DNA from 3 places in the Vibrio sp. 378 genome. Region 2 is predicted to be linked to each of the others. Evidence: predicted binding sites of a transcription regulator. Region 2 holds the regulator's gene; each other region holds the start of a gene.
The links. The regulator MetJ, encoded in region 2, represses methionine synthesis genes. The targets are predictions, from matches to a motif close to TTAGACNTNTANANGTCTAA.

Region 1 (4,285 bases), on a different contig from region 2:
TCTAGTTTTAAACCGACGATGAAGCCACATATACTGGCTCGGACTTGCCATGATTGATGTTTCAACTATTTGATTCACGAATGCGGCGGCACGTTGATGATCCTCTTTCGGGAAACCTTCGACGGGCGCACTAATGGTTAGGGTATAGTGTCCGTCTTTTCCTCTTACCATCGTAAAAGGCACAATGGCGCAATCTGTAGAATCAACCAACAAACTTGTGCCTGTCGTAGTACAAGCATTTTTAACGGCAAATAACGGTGCAAATGTCGAGCGTCGGTTACCATAATCGTGGTCCGGTGCATACCAAACCCGCTCACCCGTTTTAAGTGCTTCAAGCATGGCTTTGACGTTTTTACGATCAATCAGTGTACGATTAGAGCGAGAGCGTCCCTTATACTGAAAATAATCAAAGCACGGATTATTGTTTGGGCGATAAACACCGGTTCCAGACTTTTTAATGCCAAAAGCTCGAGCACCTAACTCTAGATTCATTGAGTGTACGGCCAACATTAATGCACCTTTGCCTGACTTCTCTAAAGCCTCTAGATGCTCCATGCCTTTTATCGTGACGTGTTTGTTTACCCGTTTATCTGACCAAAACCATGCCATTGCGGTCTCAAAAAGTGCGATGCCAGTATTGTCGATGTTGTCTTTTAGAATTGCTTCGCGTTGGCATTTTTCCATATGAGGGAAGCAAAGCTCAAGATTGCGTCTGATCGTAACTTGACGTTTTCTCATGAATCGCATAGCTAAACGACCAATGTTGCGTCCCAAAGCTAGTTGAACTTTAAAAGGAAGGAGGCTAAGTAAGTACATCACGCTAATGATAATTAACGTTCCCCAGTAACGAGGCAAAAGAAATTCGGCCTTGAAAGCAGGCTTTTTGTATTTGTTCATGTAAGTATTGTCAGATGTGCCCATCTATAAGTGATAAAAACAATGATAATGGACTGCACTTTTATCATTGATAACGCTAATAACATAAATTAAAGCGCGCGGATTCTATGGTTCTTCGACACACTACACAATAAGAACTTTGCAGAAATATGTAGGGAATGAAAAAGCAGTAAAGATGAGTCGCCACGTTAACATCTATCGGAGTGATTTATCTACTGCCCTTTCCTAAAGTTTGAAGAAACATAACTTTGTATTTTCAATGCGCTAAATAATGTCTATTTTTCAATCACATAATGCGACCGTTATGAATACAACAATAAGACGTCATATCAATACTCGCCATTAGCGATTGAATTTGCACTAAAAAGCCGCAGCAATTTCTCGCTGCGGCTTCTTATTCACTTAACAAGTAGAGTGGCGTTATTCGTGCCCTACTGTTTTGGATAATAAATTTACGATCAACACACCAGCGATGATAAACCCAATACCAACTAGGGCTGGTAAGTCTAGACGCTGTCCGTAAACAAAGTAACCAACCGTCGCAACCAAAACGATCCCAGCACCACTCCATATGGCATAAACAACCCCAACAGGCATTGTTTGCACTGTGACGGAAAGCAAGAAGAAAGCGATGCCGTAACCAATCAAAACGACTGTGCTCGGCATTACTTTCGTAAATTGCTCTGTTTTGGGAATATAAGAAGTGGCAATCACTTCACATACAATCGCGATCGACAGCGCCAACATTGGTGGCATAGAGACAAGCATTTTGAACATAAGGCATTAACGCTCAACAGAAATGTAACCGACAACATGTCCGGATAATTAGGCCGCGCATTATACCCAACTCATCTCACGATGGAATACCACTAACGATGTTTACACACCATCACTTTCGCTTACTTTTTGATGACCAGGTGAAAGGCTGACGTTTTGGTGCTGACGAGAAATTTCAAAGTAGATATGCATATCAATCGGCTCAGGTGTATTGAGTAGCATCTTACCTACTTCACGTTGGAAATGACCATAATTACCTAGCTCATCCGTTAGTTCTAGGAGCTCGTAAGAGGCTTCATCGGCAAACATTCCATACGCATACTGATAATGACTGATATCCTTGCTCTTATCATAACCCAGCTTTTGAAGAGCTTGATCAATCTCTTCCGGCGTATAAATGTCTTTATCACCAAACGAATGCAGTAGCACGCAAGGAACTTCTTGAGCGATGCTCTGAATCTTTGTCTTTCTCTTGAAAATACCGAACATAATGTCCTCCACTGACGATGTTTCCAAATATGCACATTAATGCAAAATGGTGAGCTGATTGTTTTTAGTATGGCTCATTAATTTGAGACTTCCTTACTACGAAGTCACCTTCACATATTAACGTGATCGCATAATTACCAGCAAATAGTACACACTGCGTTTCAAACCTATCTCATCAGAAACTCTGCTTTAGTCACAATTGTGTGACAACCCCGAGTACGGTTTACCATAATGTAAAGAGTAGATTGAAAAGTCGGATTTCGTATCGACATCTAAACTTAATTAAGTTAGCTTTAGAAGTATAGACGTCTAGATTGACTATACTTAGGGAGAGAAAGTCGTGCCAATTAGAATTCCAGATCAATTACCAGCTACCGATGTATTAAGGACAGAAAACATCTTCGTGATGAGTGAAACGCGTGCAGCGAGTCAGGAAATACGTCCTTTAAGAGTACTGATCCTTAATCTGATGCCAAAAAAAATAGAGACTGAAACTCAGTTTCTGCGTCTACTCTCAAACAGCCCACTACAGGTTAACGTCGAATTACTGCGCATTGATAACCGCCCGAGTAAAAATACGCCAACTGAACATTTAGACACGTTTTATCGCCAATTTGAAATGGTGCGAGATAAAAACTTCGATGGCATGATCATTACTGGGGCTCCATTAGGTTTGGTGCAATTTGAAGATGTCATTTATTGGGATCATCTCAAAACCATCATGGAGTGGGCAAAAGATCATGTGACATCCACTCTTTATGTTTGCTGGGCTGCGCAAGCAGGGTTAAAGCTACTCTACGATCTACCTAAAAAAACGCGTAAAGAAAAACTTTCAGGCGTGTATCATCATCAAATCCATCATCAATTTCACCCTATCTTACGCGGATTTGATGACACGTTTTTGGCTCCTCACTCGCGTTACGCAGATTTTTCGCCTCACTTTCTAGAAGAGCATACTGACTTAGACATTTTAGCGACATCGGATGTCGCAGGTGTGTACTTAGCCACCACAAAAGACAAACGCAATGTCTTTGTCACAGGACACCCTGAGTATGATTCTCACACCTTACATAATGAATATATCCGAGATTTAAGCGAAGGTATGGAGCCCGCTATTCCTGTCAACTATTACCCAAACAACAACCCAGATAACCCACCAATTGCAAGCTGGAGAAGCCATGGACACCTCCTCTTTTTAAACTGGCTGAACTACTGTGTTTATCAGCAAACACCGTACGACCTCGATCACTTCAGTGAAGATGCTTTCACTAAAGACGATTAGCTTCAAAATAAGCAAACAAAGCACTCATCATTACCGAAATGCAATATGTGAACCAAGCCGCCATATGGCGGCTTTTTCATAACAGTTTGCAAACCTGATCGCATAGTGTTTTTTCCTCAATAGGCTTTTGCTAAGTAATTCATATCATGCAGAAAGATTCAGGGATGTAGGGATAAAGAATGAAAACAGCAAAGCTCGGTGCACTATTATTATTGTCTCAGTTTGCACTCGTGGGTTGCGTGACGGTGAAAGAAGATGGAAGCCCTGTCGTTAAAGCCGATCCTGTGGCAATGGCAGAATCACGTATCGCACTTGGCTTAGGTTATTTAGACGGCGGTAACATGATTCGCGCGCATGATAACTTACAACAAGCCTTAAACCACGCACCTCAATACTATCGCGCGCAATTATCTATGGCTCACTACTACGAAACGGTTGGTGAAGATATTAAAGCCGAACAGATGTATAAACGCTCTCTACGCCAACACACTAAAAACGGAAATGTGCTCAATAACTACGGTACTTTTCTTTGCAAGCGAGGTGACTTCGAAAAAGCCGATCAGATGTTTAATCGAGCCATTGAGCAGCCTTATTACTACCTTATTCCAGCGAGCTATGAGAATGCAGCTTTTTGTGCTCTAAAATCACAAGATAAAGACAAAGCGAGATACTACTTTACTAGAGCTATCGATCATGATCCCCATAGACCAAAATCGATTTTGCAACTCGCTAAAATAGAAATTGATAGCGGTGATTATACTGAAGCTAGAATTCGATTAATGAGATTCAATCAAATGTATGGCGTAAAGAAGCCTTCTTTGCAACTCATGATTCAACTTG
Region 2 (4,285 bases):
CTTCCAAAAACTCAATCAAGCGGTTAGTGGTTTTTCCTGCAGCAGATACGACCACAAGATCATTTTCTGTCGAATACTCCTTGAGAATACCCACAACGCGTAAGTAGCATTCTGGGTTTGCTAAGCTACTGCCACCAAACTTATGCAGCTGACGTTGTACAGTCATTGTTATCGTCTCCTATTACTGGGTAGCTTTAGCGAACGCTTGTTCTAAATCTGTGATGAGGTCTTGTGCATCTTCCAAACCGACAGACAAACGCAATAGTTGATGAGAGACCCCAGCCTCCGCCAGCGCCTCCTCACCCATTGCACGGTGCGTCATGGATGCCGGGTGGCAAATCAAACTTTCTACACCACCTAATGATTCAGCTAATGAAAACAGTTGGAGCTCTTTCACAAACACCTTTAACTGCTCAAACGAACCAGCAAACTCAAAACTCAACATAGAGCCAAAGCCCGTTTGCTGCTTTTTAGCGATGTCATGACCTGGATGTTCCGGCAGGCTTGGATGATAGATAGTTTTAACTAACGCTTGTTTCTGTAGGTAAGCCAGTACCTGCTGTGAGCTCTCTTCATGAACTTTCATACGAGCACCAAGCGTACGAATACCTCGCAGTGTCATGTAACTATCGAAAGGTGTGCCCGTTGCACCAATACAATTGCCCCACCATGCAAGCTCTTCTGCATGCGCTTCTGTGTTGGTGATGATTACCCCACCAATTACGTCCGAATGACCGTTGATGTACTTTGTTGTGGAGTGGATAACAAAATCCGCACCTAGCTCTAAAGGTTTTTGGTACACGGGTGTCAAAAAGGTATTGTCCACCGCAACTAACGCGCCGACTTGTTTCGCTTTTTCACAGGTAGCTGCAATATCCACTACGCGAACCAGAGGGTTTGACGGAGTTTCTAGCAAAATGAGTTTTGGTTTTTGTGCCAATGCAGCATCTAAAGCCTGTTCGTCTGATTGATCGACAAACTGAACCTTAAAATCGCCTTTGCTAGCTCGGGTATTAAAAAGACGATAGGTGCCGCCATAACAATCGTGAGGAGCAATAATGAGATCATCTGGGCCGAGAAAAGCGGAAACCCATAAATTTAATGCCGACGTACCGCAGTTAGTAACAACCGCTCCTTTTCCAGACTCAAGTTCAGATAGCGCACTTTCCAACAGTCCGCGGTTTGGATTACCAGATCGTGTGTAATCATACTTGGGCACTTCACCAAAAGCAGGAAAACCATAGTTAGTGGAAAGATAAATAGGTGGAACGACAGCATGATATTGGCTGTCTGATTCAATACCAGTGCGTACTGCAATGGTCGCAGGTTTGCGAGTGCTCATGGGTGTATCCTTTCACGGGTAATGACTTCTAAATAGGAATGCGCTATATCTAATGAGTAACATAAAGTGATCAACACGCTTCCTTTGCTGTTATGTTCACTTTACTCGTCAAAAAATGAGACGTCAACACTTCTAGACGTCTATATGTCTTTGCTTATGGCGGTAAATGCAGCTAAAATCAGCACCTAAATTATTTTTAACCGATTACATAAATGAAGGTGTGCAATGGCTGACTGGAATGGCGAATACATTAGCCCATATGCAGAGCACGGCAAAAAAAGCGAACAAGTAAAAAAAATTACCGTCTCTATCCCGCTAAAAGTTTTAAAGGTGCTAACTGATGAGCGTACTCGCCGTCAGATCAATAACTTACGCCATGCAACCAATAGCGAATTGCTATGCGAGGCATTTTTGCACGCGTACACAGGTCAGCCACTTCCGACAGATGAAGACCTTCGTAAAGACCGTCCTGATGATATTCCAACAGAAGTAAAAGCGCTGATGACGGAAATGGGCATCGAATTTGAGTCATTCGACGAAGAATAAAAAAGCCTGATAAGAGGTTTCAGGTAATAACTCTTGCCTCGAGCCAAATGAATGACATAAAAAATGGGACGCAATAGCGTCCCATTTTTTATGTATCACATCTGAAAGATATATTACTCTGCCATGTAGTTTTCAGGCATCTCGATACGAGCTACACCTGAATTAACCGCCGCCTGAGCAACCGCTTTTGCAACACGTGGTAGCAAACGTGAATCCATTGGTTTTGGAATAATATAGTCCGCACCAAACTCTAGCTTATCAACACCTGCAGCCTTCAATACGGCTTCAGGTACAGGCTCTTTTGCTAGCTCACGAATCGCCTCAACGGCTGCAAGTTTCATTTCATCATTGATTTCACTTGCACGCACATCAAGAGCACCGCGGAAAATGAATGGGAAACACAATACGTTGTTAACTTGGTTAGGATAATCACTACGGCCAGTACCCATGATCAAGTCATCACGAACTGCGTGAGCAAGTTCCGGCTTGATTTCAGGATCCGGGTTAGAACATGCGAATACGATTGGCTTATCTGCCATCAACTTCAACGCTTCCGCTGGCAATAGGTTTGGACCAGATACACCTAGGAACAGATCTGCACCTTCAATCACGTCTTCTAGTGTGCGCTTATCTGTATTGTTCGCAAATAGCTGCTTATATTCATTAAGATCATCACGACGAGTGTGAATCACACCTTTGCGATCTAGCATGTAGATTTTTTCGCGCATTGCGCCGCATTTGATCAGAAGCTCCATACACGCTACAGCGGCAGCGCCAGCGCCAAGACAAACAATTGTTGAATCTTCAAGTTTCTTACCTTGAAGTTCGATTGCATTCAGCATACCCGCTGCCGTTACAATAGCAGTACCATGTTGATCATCGTGGAATACTGGTACATCACAACGTTCAATCAGACGCTTTTCAATCTCAAAACAGTCTGGTGCTTTAATATCTTCAAGGTTGATACCGCCAAAAGTGTCTGCAATGCTCGCAACAGTATCAACAAATTCATCGATCGTGCGGTGCTTAACTTCAATATCAATAGAATCAAGACCTGCAAAACGCTTAAACAGTAACGCTTTACCTTCCATCACTGGCTTAGATGCAAGTGGACCTAGGTTACCTAGACCTAGAATAGCGGTACCGTTAGAAATAACAGCAACCATGTTCCCTTTTGCAGTGTACTTGTACACGTTATCCGGGTTTTGTGCGATTTCACGCACTGGCTCTGCAACACCAGGGCTGTAAGCAAGGGCAAGATCACCCGCCGTTTCCGCAGGCTTTGTCAGTTCGACAGCAATCTTTCCTGGAGTTGGATAAGCATGGTAATCCAATGCTTTTTGGCGATGTTCTTCTTCTGGAGTGGCTGCTTGGTGGTTGTCTTCAGACATGGACGTTTCTCTTTTTTATTTTTAGGTAAGGGGGCATAAATTCTATCGGATAGAAATCAAACTTCATAGGCAAGATTGCGAGCAATATCCTTAAAAAGCCGATAATAAAAGAGATTAGACCAGATAACGGGGTTAAGCACCTGATTTTCGAGTCAGGTGCTCTTTCTTCTTACTATTATTGGAGTATGCAAACTCAGAAAGTATCGTTACTCTTCGTCCACGTATTGCGCTTGGAGATAATTCTCAATACCAGACATTTCAATCAAGCCAAGTTGCGTCTCTAGCCAATCAACATGTTCTTCTTCATCTTCAAGAATATCTTGGAAGAGATCTCGAGACACATAATCTCGAATGTCTTCAGCGTAGGCAATCGCATCTTTTAAATCTGGAATAGCCGCCATTTCAAGCTTTAAGTCACACTCGAGCATTTCCTTGGTATCTTCACCAATCATCAACTTACCTAAATCTTGTAGGTTCGGTAGGCCTTCAAGGAACAAAATACGCTCAATTAGATGATCGGCATGCTTCATCTCATCGATAGATTCGTGATATTCCTTGTCTGCTAGGTGCTTTAAGCCCCAGTCTTTATACATTCGGGCGTGAAGAAAATACTGATTAATAGCGACGAGCTCGTTACCGAGCACTTTATTGAGATGTTGAATGATGATTGGATCGCCTTTCATGACAAAACCCTCCTCTTTGGCTTCATTTAAATGTAGAAGCAAATGAGAAGGTGTCAAAATGTAAGGCAAATAATTACTGCATACTTACAGCAATTAGCTGGCTTGTTTAAATTCCGTGTAACTAGTTTCCGCTAAAATTTCCTTGGCCTGTCTGATGCACTTACCACATTGGCTGCCCAATGCCGTGCACTTTTTGATTCCTTTAATATCTGTTACGCCTTCATCTATCGCCAACTTCCTAATTTTTTTGTCGGAGACACCATGGCAAAGACAAACGTACATACTCAAAAAACCTATAAAACTAATCTGTGACAAACAATATA
Region 3 (4,285 bases), on a different contig from region 2:
TACGAAGTTTTGTACGTTTTGCGCATTAACATTTTCTTCGCGAGCGACAATTAGGTTTACGTATGGTGAGTCTTTATCTTCAACGAACACGCCGTCACGCTCTGGCGATAGGTCGATAGAGCTTGCGTAAGTGGTGTTGATGATAGATAGCGTTACGTCATCCAGTGAACGTGGAAGCTGTGGGGCTTCTAGTTCAATGATTTCGATATTTTTAGGGTTGCCTACGATGTCACGTACTGTAGCGAGTAGACCAACGCCATCACGTAGCGTAATCAAACCTTGTTGCTCAAGAAGCAGTAGTGAGCGACCTAGGTTCGTTGGGTCGTTTGGTACTGCGATGCGTGCGCCATCTTGAATTTCATCAATTGATTTTACTTGCTTTGAGTAACCAGCAATAGGGTAAACGAATGAGTTACCCGCGATAGCCAGTTTGTAGCCGCGGTCTTTCACTTGTTGGTCTAGGTATGGTTTGTGCTGGAACGCATTCGCGTCTACTGAACCATCATCCAGAGCGGCGTTTGGTGTTACGTAATCGGTAAATGTTACTAGCTCAACATCTAGGTTGTATTTCTCTTTTGCTACTTTAGCGGCAACTTCGGCTACTTGTGCTTCAGCACCAGCAATAACGCCAACTTTTACTTTGTTTACGTCTACTTCTTTGTCGCCGCAACCCGCTAGAGCAAGAGCAGAGGCGGCCGTTGCTACAGTCAAAAGACCTTTAAGGCTAAATTTCATCTTTATCTCCTTATAATTTGTATTTTTGATGCTTATCTGTGGTCTACACGGCGCACCACTGCGTCGCCGATAGACTGAATAATCTGTACTAGAACAATCAACATCACGACAGTCACGGCCATGATAGTTACATCGTAGCGGTGGAAACCGTAACGGATGGCTACGTCACCTAGGCCGCCGCCGCCTACCGTACCCGCCATAGCTGAGTAGCTAACGAGAGTGACCAAGGTAATCGTTACTGAGTTAACAATAGTCGGCATTGCTTCAGGTAGTAGAACTTTTGTGATGATCTGTGTTGGAGTCGCCCCCATTGACTGCGCTGCTTCCACCAAGCCTGTCGGTACTTCTAATAAAGCACCTTCAATAAGACGAGCGACAAAAGGAATGGCGCCAATAGTCAGTGGGACGATTGCTGCGGTTGTACCGATAAAGGTTCCAACCAGCATTTTTGTCACTGGAATAATCGCAACCATCAGTACGAGGAATGGCACAGAACGACCAATGTTAACGATAGCGCCTAAGCCGCTATTTAGTTTGGTGTTTTCAAGTAGGCCGCCTTTCTTAGTAATATGGAGGATTACGCCTAATGGAATACCCACAGCAAAGCCGACTAATCCGGCAACCGCAACCATGTAAAGCGTTTCCCACGTTGCACCTAAAAGTAGTTTGCTGTTTAAACTCAGCCATTCAGAAATCGTATTAAAGGACATAACCAAGTACCTCTACTTTTACGTTGTGCTTACGCAGGTATTCAAGAGCTGCGTTGTCATCTTCTTCGTTACCAAATAGCTCTGCGACCATCATGCCGAATTTCACGCCACCAGCGTAATCAAGGTCGGAACTCAAAATACTCACATCAATATTGTATTTACGAGAAATTTGCGACATTAACGGTGCATCGACGGTTGCGCCAGTAAACTCTAAGCGAACCAACGGGTAGCTGCCATCAACACGCTCTGCTTGCAGACGTGCTTGGTAATCTTCAGGAATGGAAAGATCCAGCGTTGAGCGAATGAATTGGTGCGCTAGCTCTGTCTTAGGGTGCGCAAAAATATCGCCAACGGTGCCTTTTTCCACCAGCTCACCACCACCGATGATTGCTACTTCGTGACAGATGCTTTTTACGACTTCCATTTCGTGAGTGATAAGTAAAATCGTGATGTTGAGTTTGCGGTTGATCTCTTTCAATAACTCAAGGATAGATTGAGTTGTTGCTGGATCTAGTGCGCTAGTGGCCTCATCACAAAGCAGCACGCTAGGATCGGATGCCAATGCACGAGCAATTGCCACACGCTGTTTTTGTCCGCCACTTAAGTTAGATGGGTAGCTCTCGTGTTTGTCGGCTAAGCCTACAAGCTTTAGCAACTCAGTTACTTTTGTTGTGATTTGCGATTTGTCTTTATCTGCCAGTTCTAGGGGTAATGCCACATTATCAAACACAGTACGAGACGAAAGCAGGTTAAAGTGCTGGAAGATCATGCCAATGTTACGGCGTGTTTCGACTAGTTGTTTTTTACTGAGTTTGGTTAGATCCACACCATCAACGATGATGGAACCAGAGGTCGGTGCTTCTAGCATGTTGACACAGCGGATCAGCGTACTTTTACCAGCACCTGATGAACCGATAACACCAAAGATGGTGCCTTTGTCGATGTGTAGGTTAATGTCTTTCAGGGCAAGGATTTCCTTACTGCCTTGGTAGAACACTTTATTGACGTTTTTTATTTCTATCATGTTTCAACCTGCCCAAAGATACGGGGAACTTCGCTGTCAAAAACGGCCTTTGACAGAACTTAATGTTGAGCTTTATCTCAATTTTCAGTTGATGCTATGGGTTAAGCAGAATGAAGTCAATAGATATTTTTACGTCTAGACGTCTAAATGTATGGATGTTCTGTTTTGAAACGAAGATGTATAGATAACAAGCAGGAGGTAGACGGCAGGGCACCCTCAGATTTACCGATTCTTGCCCAACAAATCAACCGTTTTGTCGAGGCCAAGAATGAATTAGATAGTGTTGAAGTTTATAAGGTATGTAATAATCTGATTAAACCGAGTTAATAGAGAAATACGTTTTGGCAAAACCTGCTGTTTTTATCGATCGTGATGGCGTGATAAACGTTGACCACGGCTACGTTCATGACGAACATGATTTTGAGTACATTGATGGTGTATTTGAAGCGACGAAAGCGCTAAAAGATAAAGGCTACCTTCTAGTGTTAGTGACGAATCAATCGGGCATCGCACGCGGTAAATTCAGTGAAGACCGTTTCTTGTCTCTGACTCAATGGATGGATTGGAACTTTGCTGATAATGGTGTTGAGTTCGATGGTATCTATTACTGTCCACATCATCCAGAACATGGCATTGGCGAGTACAAGCAAGATTGTGAGTGCCGTAAGCCAAAACCAGGCATGTTCATTTCTGCGCGTGACTTCTTGAAGATCGACATGGAGAAATCTGTGATGATCGGCGATAAAGCTGAAGACATGATGGCAGCAGAAGCGGCAGGCGTTGGCACTAAGATTTTGGTTCGCACTGGTAAGCCAGTAACGGAACAGGGCGAAGCCATTGCAACGGTAGTATTAGATAGCATTGCAGATGTGCCTGCGTACTTAAACAAGTAATCTTCATTACTGACTGAGATAAGGGAAGCCACTGCTTCCCTTTTGTTTGATTCCTTCTTTTAGTCTGAACACTTATGAGCAAAAAACTCACCATTCTTGATATCGCAAAATTGGCAGGCGTGGGCAAATCAACAGTAAGCCGTGTGCTTACTAATGATCCAAAAGTGAAACCCCAAACGCGAGAGAAGGTTGAGCAAATCATTCGTGAATCTGGTTATGTGCCGTCCAAATCTGCGCAATCAATGCGTGGCGGCAGCCAAAAAGTCATTGGGGTTATCATCTCCCGTTTAGACTCACCATCAGAAAATCGCGCCGTTGGTACAATGCTCAATGCTTTGTATTCCGCTGGTTATGATGCGGTGATCATGGAGAGCCAATTCGATCGCGATAAAACCAATGAGCATTTGGATGTGCTTAAACGTCGCAACGTCGATGGGGTGATCGTGTTTGGTTTTACTGGATGTGATGAGCGAGCATTGGCGGAGTGGGGTAATCGTATCGTCGTGATCGCGATGGACACGCAAATGGTTTCTTCGATCAACTACGATAACCAAGGTGTGATAGACATGGCTTTGTCTCACCTTGAGCAGCAATCTTTATCTCGCATTGCTTATATTGGTGTTGATCCTGAAGACAAAACCACTGGCTTAGCTCGTCTAAATGCTTATAAAGCTTGGTGTCAACGCAAGCAAATTGCACCTTGTTTCCAAACGGGTAAGTTGAGCCATGAAAGTGCTTATCAGTTGGTAGACAAAGTCCTTCAATCTGATACTCAGGCCATCGTGTGCGCCAGTGACACTATCGCGTTGGGCGTGATTAAGCGTCTTCAAGAGTTAGGACGTGAAGACGTGGTTGTGACAGGTGTTGGTGGTAATGAATTGCTCTCTTTCCTTTTCCCTAAAGTATTTAGTGTCGACCCAGGT

Region 1: a site for MetJ is predicted at 2,457-2,476, ahead of metA (homoserine O-acetyltransferase MetA). Genes of this name have one in related genera too.
Region 3: a site for MetJ is predicted at 2,597-2,616, ahead of metN (methionine ABC transporter ATP-binding protein MetN). Genes of this name have one in related genera too.

Annotation. Positions count from the first base shown of each region.
Region 1 covers NZ_JAWOUO010000007.1:266,148-270,432, forward strand. Annotated here, with positions in the region: gene R7Q48_RS15155 (LpxL/LpxP family Kdo(2)-lipid IV(A) lauroyl/palmitoleoyl acyltransferase) at 1-897, opposite strand, end outside; gene R7Q48_RS15160 (DMT family transporter) at 1,318-1,653, opposite strand; gene R7Q48_RS15165 (DUF6559 family protein) at 1,777-2,163, opposite strand; gene metA (homoserine O-acetyltransferase MetA) at 2,504-3,445, shown strand; gene pilW (type IV pilus biogenesis/stability protein PilW) at 3,625-4,285, shown strand, end outside.
Region 2 covers NZ_JAWOUO010000019.1:47,054-51,338, forward strand. Annotated here, with positions in the region: gene R7Q48_RS21875 (bifunctional aspartate kinase/homoserine dehydrogenase II) at 1-166, opposite strand, end outside; gene R7Q48_RS21880 (O-succinylhomoserine (thiol)-lyase) at 182-1,342, opposite strand; gene metJ (met regulon transcriptional regulator MetJ) at 1,568-1,888, shown strand; gene R7Q48_RS21890 (malic enzyme-like NAD(P)-binding protein) at 2,002-3,279, opposite strand; gene bfr (bacterioferritin) at 3,486-3,962, opposite strand; gene R7Q48_RS21900 ((2Fe-2S)-binding protein) at 4,056-4,244, opposite strand.
Region 3 covers NZ_JAWOUO010000005.1:249,230-253,514, reverse strand. Annotated here, with positions in the region: gene R7Q48_RS11740 (MetQ/NlpA family lipoprotein) at 1-735, opposite strand, end outside; gene R7Q48_RS11735 (methionine ABC transporter permease) at 768-1,445, opposite strand; gene metN (methionine ABC transporter ATP-binding protein MetN) at 1,435-2,469, opposite strand; gene gmhB (D-glycero-beta-D-manno-heptose 1,7-bisphosphate 7-phosphatase) at 2,811-3,362, shown strand; gene treR (trehalose operon repressor TreR) at 3,437-4,285, shown strand, end outside.